DNA from 3 places in the Acidovorax sp. AC410 genome. Region 2 is predicted to be linked to each of the others. Evidence: predicted binding sites of a transcription regulator. Region 2 holds the regulator's gene; each other region holds the start of a gene.

Region 1 (3,268 bases), 180 kb from region 2:
TTGGTGCGCGTGCCCACCAGGGCCGGGCCGTCCTGCCCGCGCAGGTGGGCGATATCCAGGGGGCGATTGTCGGCGCTCATGCGGTCGTTGCCATCGGGGTTGAACAGCGGCACCACCACCAGCACGGTGCGCGCGAGCAACTCGTCGCCATGGTCGCCGCGCAGCAGGTTGCGCACCAGCATGAGCACGCCCTCCTTGCCCTCCACCTCGCCGGCATGGATGCCGCAGATGATCAGCACCACGGGCAGGCCGCTGGCCTGCGCGGCCTCAGGCGTGTGGTGGCCCTGGGCCGACAGCACCAGCAGCGGCAGTTGCCGCCCTTCGGGCGAGGTGCCGAAGTCGCTGATGTGCAGGCGCGGATCGCCCAGCGCCGCCAGGCCCTGCACATAGGCCATCACGTCAGCGTGGGTGGATGTCTCGGTATAGGCGCTGGTTTCGGCGCGGGTGAGCAGTGGGGTGGTCGCGGATGAAGACATGGCCCGGATGTTAGAGCCAGTTGTGCCAGGCGCGCCATCACCACTTTGTCGCAAACGGTCTCACCGCTCCAGCCACCACTGGATCAAGACCTTGGCGATGAAACCGATGAAGCCCACGCCCAGCCCCAGGAACAGCACGAAAGTGCCGAAGCGCCCGGCCTTGGACTCCCAGGCCAGTTGGCCGATGATGAACAGCATGTAGGCGATGAAGGCGCCTATGCCCCAGGTGAGGAAGAAGCCCGAGATCTGCGCCTCGGTGAAGCCGAAGATCATGGCCGCTCCATCGTGTCGGCAGCATCGCGCTCCCGCAGGCCCGAGGCATCCACCAGGTCGCGGTAGGCGTGCCAGCTGGCATGGCCCAGCATGGGCAGCACCGCGATCAGCCCGAGCAGCAGCGATGCCAGGCCCAGCAAGGTGAAGCCCAGGATCAGCGCCGCCCACAGGGCCATGGGCAAGGGGTTGGCCAGCACCGCCTGCCAGCCCGTGAGCACGGCCTGGCGCAGCGTGGCGCGCCGGTCCAGCAGCAGCGGCATGGCCACCACGCTGGAGGCAAAGATGGGCGCGGCCAGCAGGCTGCCCAGCGCCAGCCACAGCGCGAACAGGCGGCTGTCGGGCGCGAGCACCACGTGGTGCATGAAATCCAGTGGTGTGAGGATGGGCACGGGCGCCAGCAGCGTGATCAGCGCCGCCGAGGTGACGACCCAGCCGGTGGCCGCCAGCGCCAGCAGCAGGCCGAACTGCACCAGGCACCAGTAGCCGTGGCCACCCCACCTGGCGGGGTGGCTGCGCTGCCAGTCGAGCCAGGTGCGGCGCACCAGGGCCAGGTTGGCGGACTCGCCACGCTCCAGCGCCCGGCTCAGCGCATACAGGCTGGTGGCCAGCACCGGCGCCACCACCAGAAACCCCGACAGCGCCCCGGCCAGCAGCCAGAAGCGGTGGTGCGCCACGGCCAGCAGAGCGCCGCCGAACAGCGCCACCGCCAGGCCGTGTGCAAAGCTGAGCCAGCCGGTGCGCACCATGTCGCGCCAGGCCAGTGCCAGCCAGGCCAGCGGCTGCATCAGACCGATGGTGCGCACGGGCGGCAGGAACGGACGGGGCTTTGGGCGCATGGTGGCCCGAGTCTCGCGTGCAGCCGCAAGCCGCGTCTTGATCTGCGACAAGGAAATGCAGGGGCGCCAGCGCACGCCGGCCAGCCGCGTTCAGGACATGAGAGCCACAGGTCTGCACCCGCCTGGCGGCGGATCAGCGGGAGAGCCTGAGCGGCGCCTTGACGACCGCAGTCCGTCCGGTCCGCTCCTTTGCCAAACCAATCGTCAACCCGTCCGCGTCTTCATGGACCGTGTCGACTCTCAGTACATCATCGCCCGTGGCAAGGTATTCGTCCTTGATCACCACGGTGCCTGACCAGCTCTGTTGAAAATCCGGCAGCCTTCTCTTCTCGAGGCCCAGGTAGTAGATGCCGTTGCTCGAAGTCCCGGAGAACAGATAGACATGGCTCCCTGCACACAGGGCGTTGTGGTGCTGGCGCGAGCCTGGATAGAAGGCTTTGTCGCCGACCATGAAGGGCCACCCTGTACCCACAGCTGCCTGGCCGGCTACGCCGTCACCATTCCAGCCGACGTTGTCCGGGCAGTTCCTGTTGCCACTCCAGAGGCGCCGCGCACCCGCCGCATCGCCCTGGGAGATAGCGCCCCTGGTCGGCTTCGGGCTGCCCGAACTGGTTGAACCCAAGCCATCGGTGTTGCTCACAATGACCGCGTTCGCCCGGTTGTCCGCAGGTCGAGTCGGGCGGGCGCCCTGCCCCTGGACATGGGCAGACCCCACATGCACCCCAAGGGCCTCGGCCACCAGCTTCCGGGGTTGCTGGCCTTCGCCAGGGAAGGCGGAGTAATCGGGGCAATACCTCGGGCCCGCCGCCTCCTGCTCCCAGACCTGGTCGAACACCGTTCGCCCCGTTGCCTGCTCCACCAGCTTCGCGCCGATCTGGCGCCGGCCTTGCACCGTGAAAACCGAAACGGACAGGATGGCAGCCGCGGGCCCCGATGCGGGAACAGAGGTCAGTATCTGGTCCTCCCCCACCTGGGCGTAGGAGTAGTCCCTGCCGGCAACGCGCACGACGGGAAGGCCCCATTGCAAAAGACTGGTGGGCCGATCGAATGGAGACGCGTCCACGGCAGACGACAGGCGCTTGAGCCGTTCGAGTGCAGGCGCGTCTGCGGCCTGCATGTCCCCAGGGAGTCTGACCTCCACCGGCCCGAGGGCGTGGCCCAGTGGCTGCAGCACGGCGGGCTCGCCGGCACCGCAAACGGGACCCCGCTTGAACACCAGGCCGGACAAACGCTCCCGCTCGGCGCTGCTGGCATGCTGGCGGTCCCGGACCGCCAGGTATCCCGCGGCCGCCAGCACGGCGATGCACAGGGCAAAGCCTATCGGGCGGGCCCACTCGTCCGCCCCCTCGGGGTCGCCAGCGTCGATGCGGGCCTCCACCCGGCCCGTCCCTGCTGCGGCGACCAGCACACACAGGGCAGCAATCCACAGCACGACGCCCCAACCATAGGCATACACCGTCGTCGCACCGCCTCCTTCGTCCGACCAGTAGTTGGACAGGCGGAAGGTGTCCAGCGAGAGCAACAGCGCAAGAAAGGCCAGGCCCGTCGCCCGCTGGTTGTTTCGCAGGCGGATGAAGGCCCAAAGGAACAGTGGGTTGGCGAACCATGCCAAGTTGCCGATGAGCAGCGACGTCCAGCCCATGGCCAGGACCGCCACACCCAGCGTCCTCTCGTCCTTGGCGT
Region 2 (3,268 bases):
CTCATCAGCCACTACCACGGCGACCACATCAACGGCATTCGCAACAAGGCGGGCGCGCTGACCTTCCCCAAGGCCAAGGTGCTGGTGCCGGCCGCCGAGCATGCCTTCTGGATGGACGATGCCCGCATGGCGGCTGCCCCTGCGGGCATGAAGGGCGCCTTCGAGAACGTGCGCCGCACCTTTGCCACCATGCCGGCCGACACGCTGGTGCAGTTCGGGGCGGGCACCGAAGTGGCGCCGGGCATCCAGTCCGTGGCGGCCTACGGGCACACACCGGGCCACACGCTGTTCGAGCTCAAGTCCGCCGGCCAGAACTTCTTTTACGTGGCCGACCTGACCAATGTGCCGGCCCTCTTCGCACGCAACCCCGACTGGGCCGTGACCTTCGACATGGATGCCGAGGCCGCGCGCAAGGTGCGGCGCGAGGTGTTCCAACGCATCACCGCCAGCAATGCCATGCTGGGGGGCTTTCACTTCCCGTTCCCGGCATTCGGGCGCATGGCGGCATCGGGCAATGGCTATGCCTTCCAGCCCGCAGCCTGAAGCGGCCGTTGGCCGGCGCACCGTGCTGGGCGCCGGGCTGGCGTTGACCACGCTGCACGCCTGGGCCGCCCAGGACGCCGAGGCCGAGGCCCTGCTGCGCAAGGGCGGGGTGGTGGCCGCGTTCCGCCATGCGCTGGCACCTGGCACCTTCGATCCACCGGGGTTTCGCCTGGGCGATTGCGGCACGCAGCGCAACCTCAGCGAAGAAGGGCGCGAGCAGGCGCGGCGCACCGGGGCGTGGTTCAAGGAGCGCCAGCTGCAGCCGGCCAAGGTGCTTTCGAGCCCCTGGTGCCGCTGCATCGACAGTGCCACGCTGGCATTTGCCGCCCCCCAGGTGTGGCCCGCGCTGGGCTCGCCGCGCGGCGCGCCGGAGACCACCGGTGCCGGCCACCTGCGCGAGCTGCGCCAGGCGCTGGTGGCCGCCTCGGCCCGGCGCGGGAGTTTCGAGGCCTGGTTCACCCATATGTTCGTGCTGTCCGATCTGGCCAGCACCAACACCAGTTCGGGCGAGGCGCTGATCCTGCGCGCAGACCGCAGCGGCAAGACCGAGGTGCTGGCCCGCCTGCAGGTCCAGGTCTGAGGGGTTAGTTACACGTCTGCGAGTTGACGATGCGCTTCAAGGCATCGGTGTCGAGGATGCGCACATGGCGCTGCTTGACCTCGACGATGCCGTCCTCGGCGAACTTCGAGAAGGTGCGGCTCACGGTTTCGAGCTTGAGGCCCAGGTAGCTGCCGATTTCTTCGCGCGTCATGCGCAGCACCAGCTCGGACTGCGAGAACCCGCGCGCGTGCAGGCGCTGCACCAGGTTCAGCAGAAAGGCGGCCAGGCGCTCCTCGGCGCGCATGCTGCCCAGCAGCAGCATGACCCCGTGCTCGCGCACGATCTCGCGGCTCATGATCTTGTGCACATGGTGCTGCAGGGCCGTGACCTCGCGCGAGAGCTCCTCGATGCGGTCGAACGGCATCACGCAGACCTCGGCATCCTCCAGGGCCACGGCGTCGCAGGTGTGGTGGTCGTTGACGATGCCGTCCAGGCCGATGATCTCGCCCGCCATCTGAAAGCCCGTCACCTGGTCGCGCCCGTCCTCGGTGGCCACGCAGGTCTTGAAGAAGCCGGTGCGGATGGCGTACAGCGAGGTGAACATCTCGCCGTTGTGGAACAGCGTGCCCCCGCGCTTGATCTTGCGCCGCACGGCCACGATCTCGTCGATGCGCTCCAGCTGCTTCTCGTCCAGGCCCACGGGCATGCACAGCTCGCGCAGGTTGCAGTTGGAGCAGGCGACTTTGATGGCAAGCGGGTTCATGGGCGTGGACGCTGGTTGGATGCGCGGGCGGACCGTGTCCGGGGAGAGGAGCGTGGTGGTGGCTGACATGCATCAAATTGTCGCCACTCTGACTCCGTGAACACTTGATCTACATCAAGGTCGGTGGGCAACGGCTGCGGCAAAGTCCTTACCAAAGAAGGATTTCCCCCAAATGACCGCTGTGACGCCCGAACTTCTGAGCCGTTTCGATGTGCCTGGTCCCCGTTATACCTCTTACCCCACGGCGGACCGTTTTGTAGAAGCCTTTGGCGAAGACGAGTATGTGCTGGCACTGGCCCAGCGCAAGGCGGGCACGCCGGGCAAGGCGCTGCCGCTGTCGCTGTATGTACACATTCCGTTCTGCGAATCGCTGTGCTACTACTGCGCCTGCAACAAGATCATCACCAGGCACCACGACCGGGGCGACGTCTACCTGCGCTACCTGGCGCGCGAGGTGGCGCTGCACACGGCCCACTGCGGCACGGGCCAGATGGTGAGCCAGCTGCACCTGGGCGGGGGCACGCCCACCTTTCTGTCGGACGACAAGCTGCGCGAGCTGATGGCGGTGCTCAGGCGCAGCTTCACGTTTGCGCCGGGCGGCGAATACTCCATCGAGGTGGACCCGCGCACCGTGACCCCCGAGCGCCTGGCGGTGCTGGCCGAGCTCGGGTTCAACCGCCTGAGCTTTGGCGTGCAGGACTTCGATGCCGACGTGCAGAAGGCCGTGCACCGCGTGCAGCCGGCCGGGCAGGTGTTTGCGCTGGTGGAGGCGGCGCGCAGCCTGGGCTTCGAGTCGGTCAACGTGGACCTGATCTATGGCCTGCCGCGGCAGACGCCCGAATCCTTCGACCGCACGCTGGAGCAGGTCAAGCAGTTGCGGCCCGACCGCATTGCGCTGTATGCCTACGCGCACCTGCCCGAGCGCTTCAAGCCGCAGCGGCGCATCGTGCCGGCCGAGCTGCCGGCGGCGCCTTCCAAGGTGGCCATGCTCTCGCGCTCGCTGCAGCAATTCATGGACGCGGGCTATGTGTATGTGGGCATGGACCACTTCGCGCTGCCCACCGATGCGCTGGCCGTGGCCAAGCGCCAGGGGCGGCTGCACCGCAACTTCCAGGGCTACAGCACCCAGCCCGATTGCGACCTGATCGCCCTCGGGGTCTCGGCCATCGGCCGGGTGGGCGCCACCTACAGCCAGAACGCCAAGACCCTGGACGAGTACTACGACCTGCTGGACCAGGGCCGCCTGCCCGTGGTGCGCGGCCTGGCGCTGAACCGCGACGACCTGGTGCGCCGCGCCGTCATCATGGCGCTGATGTGCCAGGGGGAGCTGCTGTTCGAATCCATCGAGGCGGGCTGGCTGATCGACTTCCGGCGCACCTTTGCGGCCGAACTGGAGCAGCTCGAAGGCATGCAGGAGCAGG
Region 3 (3,268 bases), 1.9 Mb from region 2:
AGGACGCCCGCGCCGATGGCCACCCCAGCGGGCTGAGCACGCAGGCAGCAGCAGTACAGATGGCGCTGGTGGCAGCAGCTGTCTGTACCTTGCCGGGCAAGGCGGCTGCGCATAGAGTGGGCGGTATACCGACCACCCGAGGCCCCGCCATGCTCCAGATGCGCCCCAGCTGCGAATGCTGCGACAAAGACCTGCCCCCTGATACGACTGCCGCGCGCATCTGCACCTTCGAGTGCACCTTCTGCAGCACCTGTGCGGGCGGCCCGCTGGGGGGCATCTGCCCGAACTGCGGCGGTGAGCTGCTGCAGCGCCCACGCCGGCCCGCATCCAAGCTCGCGAAGTTTCCCGCGTCAACCGATCGCGTACACAAACCGCAAGGCTGCGGCCCGGTGCTGGCATGAACCCCGCCACCCTGCTGGTCTTTGCGCTGGTGGCCCTGGTGGCCATTGCCACGCCCGGGCCCACGGTGCTGCTGGCGCTGGCCAATGGCTCGCGCTATGGCGTGCGCCGCTCCGTGCCGGGCATGCTGGGCGCGGTGGCATCGGACTTCGTGCTGGTCGGCGCCGTAGCACTAGGCCTGGGCGCGCTGCTGGCCGCCTCGGAGTTCTGGTTCTCGGTCGTCAAATGGGTGGGGGCGGCCTACCTGGCATGGCTCGGCCTGCGCCTGCTGCGCTCGCAGGGCGGGCTGGACCTGTCGCAGGCCGGCGGTGCCGGGGGCGTGACTGCCCGCAGCGTTTTTGCCAAGTCGTTCCTGGTGGCGGTGACCAATCCCAAGGGCTATCTGTTCTGCTCGGCCCTGCTGCCGCAGTTCATCGACGCCGGCGCTCCGCAGTGGCCGCAGTACGCAGCCATTGCAGTGGTGTTCGCCGGCCTGGATTTCGCGGTGATGCTGGCCTACGCCATCGTGGGCGCCAAGGCGGTGCAGCTGCTGCACCGCCGCGCCGTGCTCTGGCTCGACCGCTGCTGCGGCGGTGCGCTGCTGGCCTTGGCTGGGTCGTTGGCGTTCTACCGCCGAAGCGCTTAGAACCGGTAGCCGAGGCCGATGCCGAACAGAACGGGATCGACCTTGAAGGTACCGGCCTTCACGCCACCTGTAAACACATCGGTCTGGATATAGACCTTCTTCACATCCACATTCAAATACAGGTTCCTGGACAGGGGAATGTCCACCCCGGCCTGCAGGGCCGCGCCCCAGCTGCTCTTGTCGATGCCCACGCCAGCGGGCAGGTGGACGCTGGAAAAGCGCGTGTAGTTCAAGCCCGCGCCCACATAGGGCTTGAAGCCGGGTGCGTCGAAGTGGTATTGCAGCAGCAGCGAGGGCGGCAGGTGCTTGAGCGTGCCGATCTTGCCGCCCAGCGTGCTGGCGCGCACGTCGTGCTTCTGCGGCACGGTCAGGACCAGCTCGGCGGCGATGTTCTTGGTGAAGAAGTAGGAGACGTCGACTTCAGGGATGGCCTTGTCGTTGATCGACAGGCCCAGGCCGGTGCCGTCCTTGTTGGCACTGTCGAGGTTCACGGCGCGGGCGCGCACCAGCCAGGGGCCGTTGGCGTCTTGTGCGCCTTGTGCCATGGTGGCGCCGGATGCCAGCGCGCAGGCGGCCACCAGGGCCAGTTTCAGCAGCTTGTTGTTGTTCATGGGAGCGATGGTTCGATGCAGTTGAACGGGGACGACCCCCGTGCATGCATTGGGCCTCCACGCGCACCGATGCGCCTTGCCAAAGATCAACCATCGGCACCGCTGGCGCGGCGCGCCACCGACCCAGCGCCCAGGCTTCGATCTGGATCAACAATCTGTGCGCCACCTGCGGCGCATGAAACTGGCGCGGCCTAAGCCAGCGCCCCCGCGCAAGGGACGCCCCGCCGCGCTGGGGGCGTCCCCCTCCCGAATCGCGTAGCGAGTCGAGACAGGGGTGAAGGCGCGCAGCGCCTCAGGGGGTGCTTCACTTCAGTGCGCGGCCGCGCCCTTGCCGCGCATTTTTTGCACGGCGGTCACCACGGCCACCACCAGGCCGCCAGCAATGATCCCCACCACGGCATTGAGCAGGTTGGGGACCAGCACGGCCCACAGCCAGCCCACGGGCCACAGGGCGGACGCAGCGCCTGCCCCCTCCACAGCATGGTGCAGGGCCGGCACGCCATGCACCAGGATGCCACCGCCCACCAGGAACATGGCGGCCGTGCCGGCGATGGACAGAAACTTCATGAGCCAGGGCGCCGCATTGACGATGCCCGTGCCCAGGGCCTTGGCCACCGCGCTGCGCTTGTTGTTGAGCCACAGGCCCAGGTCGTCGAGCTTGACGATGCCCGCCACCAGGCCATACACCCCCACTGTCATGATGACGGCGATGCCCACCAGCACGGCCACCTGCTGCGCAAACGAGGCCGTCGCCACCGTGCCCAGGGTGATGGCGATGATTTCGGCAGAGAGGATGAAGTCGGTGCGCACGGCGCCCTTGATCTTGTCCTTTTCCATGGCCACGAGGTCCACGGCCGGGTTGGCATTGGCCTGGGCACGGCTTTCATGCTCGGCCTCGTCCTTGCTCTCGCTGTGCAGGAACTTGTGGGCAATCTTCTCGAAGCCCTCGAAGCACAGGAAGGCGCCGCCGATCATCAACAGCGGTGTGACGGCCCAGGGGGCGAAGGCGCTGATCAGCAGCGCCGCCGGCACCAGGATGGCCTTGTTGACCATGGAGCCCTTGGCGACGGCCCAGACCACGGGGATCTCGCGGTCGGCGCGCACGCCGGTGACCTGCTGGGCGTTGAGCGCCAGGTCATCGCCCAGCACGCCCGCCGTCTTCTGTGCGGCCACCTTGGTCATGACCGACACGTCGTCGGCCATGGCGGCACTCTTCTTGGCCGCCACCTTGGTCATGAGGGCGACGTCGTCGAGGATGGTGGCGATATCGTCCAACAGGGCTAGAAGGCTGCCAGCGGCCATGGGATGTCCTTGGGTGGTGTTTCGGTCAAAGCGCCGACTATAGCAATGACCTGGGTCAATTCCACACGCGGCCAGGGGCCACCGCGCAGCCGGGCAAAGGCCTTGCAGAGGGCGCGGCCCGCCGTGGTTTCGGCAAAAGGCGCATACTCGGCGGCCATACCACCAACCTTTTGGGGTCCCTTGACAACGGGCTTCTCGCCCGAGCCATGCCAGGCTACCTCACCAAGCAAGACAGCGTCGCCATCGCCGGCGCCGCCAACCTCACCATCCGTTCGCTGCTGGACAAGCAGCAGTTCTCCGACCCCCTGGGCGAGGCCGAGCGGCTGGGCAT

What was found. Region 2 encodes FNR, which switches genes on or off when oxygen is low (the NO sensors DNR and NnrR bind a similar motif). Its sites were predicted from a motif close to TTGATNNNNATCAA; they were not measured.
Region 1: AC0IZS_RS19080 (DUF2189 domain-containing protein) is a predicted target of FNR. The motif match lies at 1,623-1,636, and genes of this name have one in related genera.
Region 3: AC0IZS_RS28870 (OmpW/AlkL family protein) is a predicted target of FNR. The motif match lies at 1,773-1,786, and genes of this name have one in related genera.

Annotation. Positions count from the first base shown of each region.
Region 1 is NZ_CEEDCG010000001.1:4,108,681-4,111,948, reverse strand. It holds gene AC0IZS_RS19090 (M14 family metallopeptidase) at 1-476, opposite strand, end outside; gene AC0IZS_RS19085 (DUF2788 domain-containing protein) at 537-749, opposite strand; gene AC0IZS_RS19080 (DUF2189 domain-containing protein) at 746-1,585, opposite strand; gene AC0IZS_RS19075 (hypothetical protein) at 1,719-3,268, opposite strand, start outside.
Region 2 is NZ_CEEDCG010000001.1:4,287,359-4,290,626, forward strand. It holds gene AC0IZS_RS19905 (MBL fold metallo-hydrolase) at 1-543, shown strand, start outside; gene AC0IZS_RS19910 (histidine phosphatase family protein) at 515-1,123, shown strand; gene fnr (fumarate/nitrate reduction transcriptional regulator Fnr) at 1,128-1,847, opposite strand; gene hemN (oxygen-independent coproporphyrinogen III oxidase) at 2,020-3,268, shown strand, end outside.
Region 3 is NZ_CEEDCG010000001.1:6,218,352-6,221,619, forward strand. It holds gene AC0IZS_RS28855 (metal-dependent hydrolase) at 1-36, shown strand, start outside; gene AC0IZS_RS28860 (DUF1272 domain-containing protein) at 150-401, shown strand; gene AC0IZS_RS28865 (LysE family translocator) at 398-1,024, shown strand; gene AC0IZS_RS28870 (OmpW/AlkL family protein) at 1,021-1,635, opposite strand; gene AC0IZS_RS28875 (DUF808 domain-containing protein) at 1,945-2,937, opposite strand; gene AC0IZS_RS28880 (class I SAM-dependent methyltransferase) at 3,144-3,268, shown strand, end outside.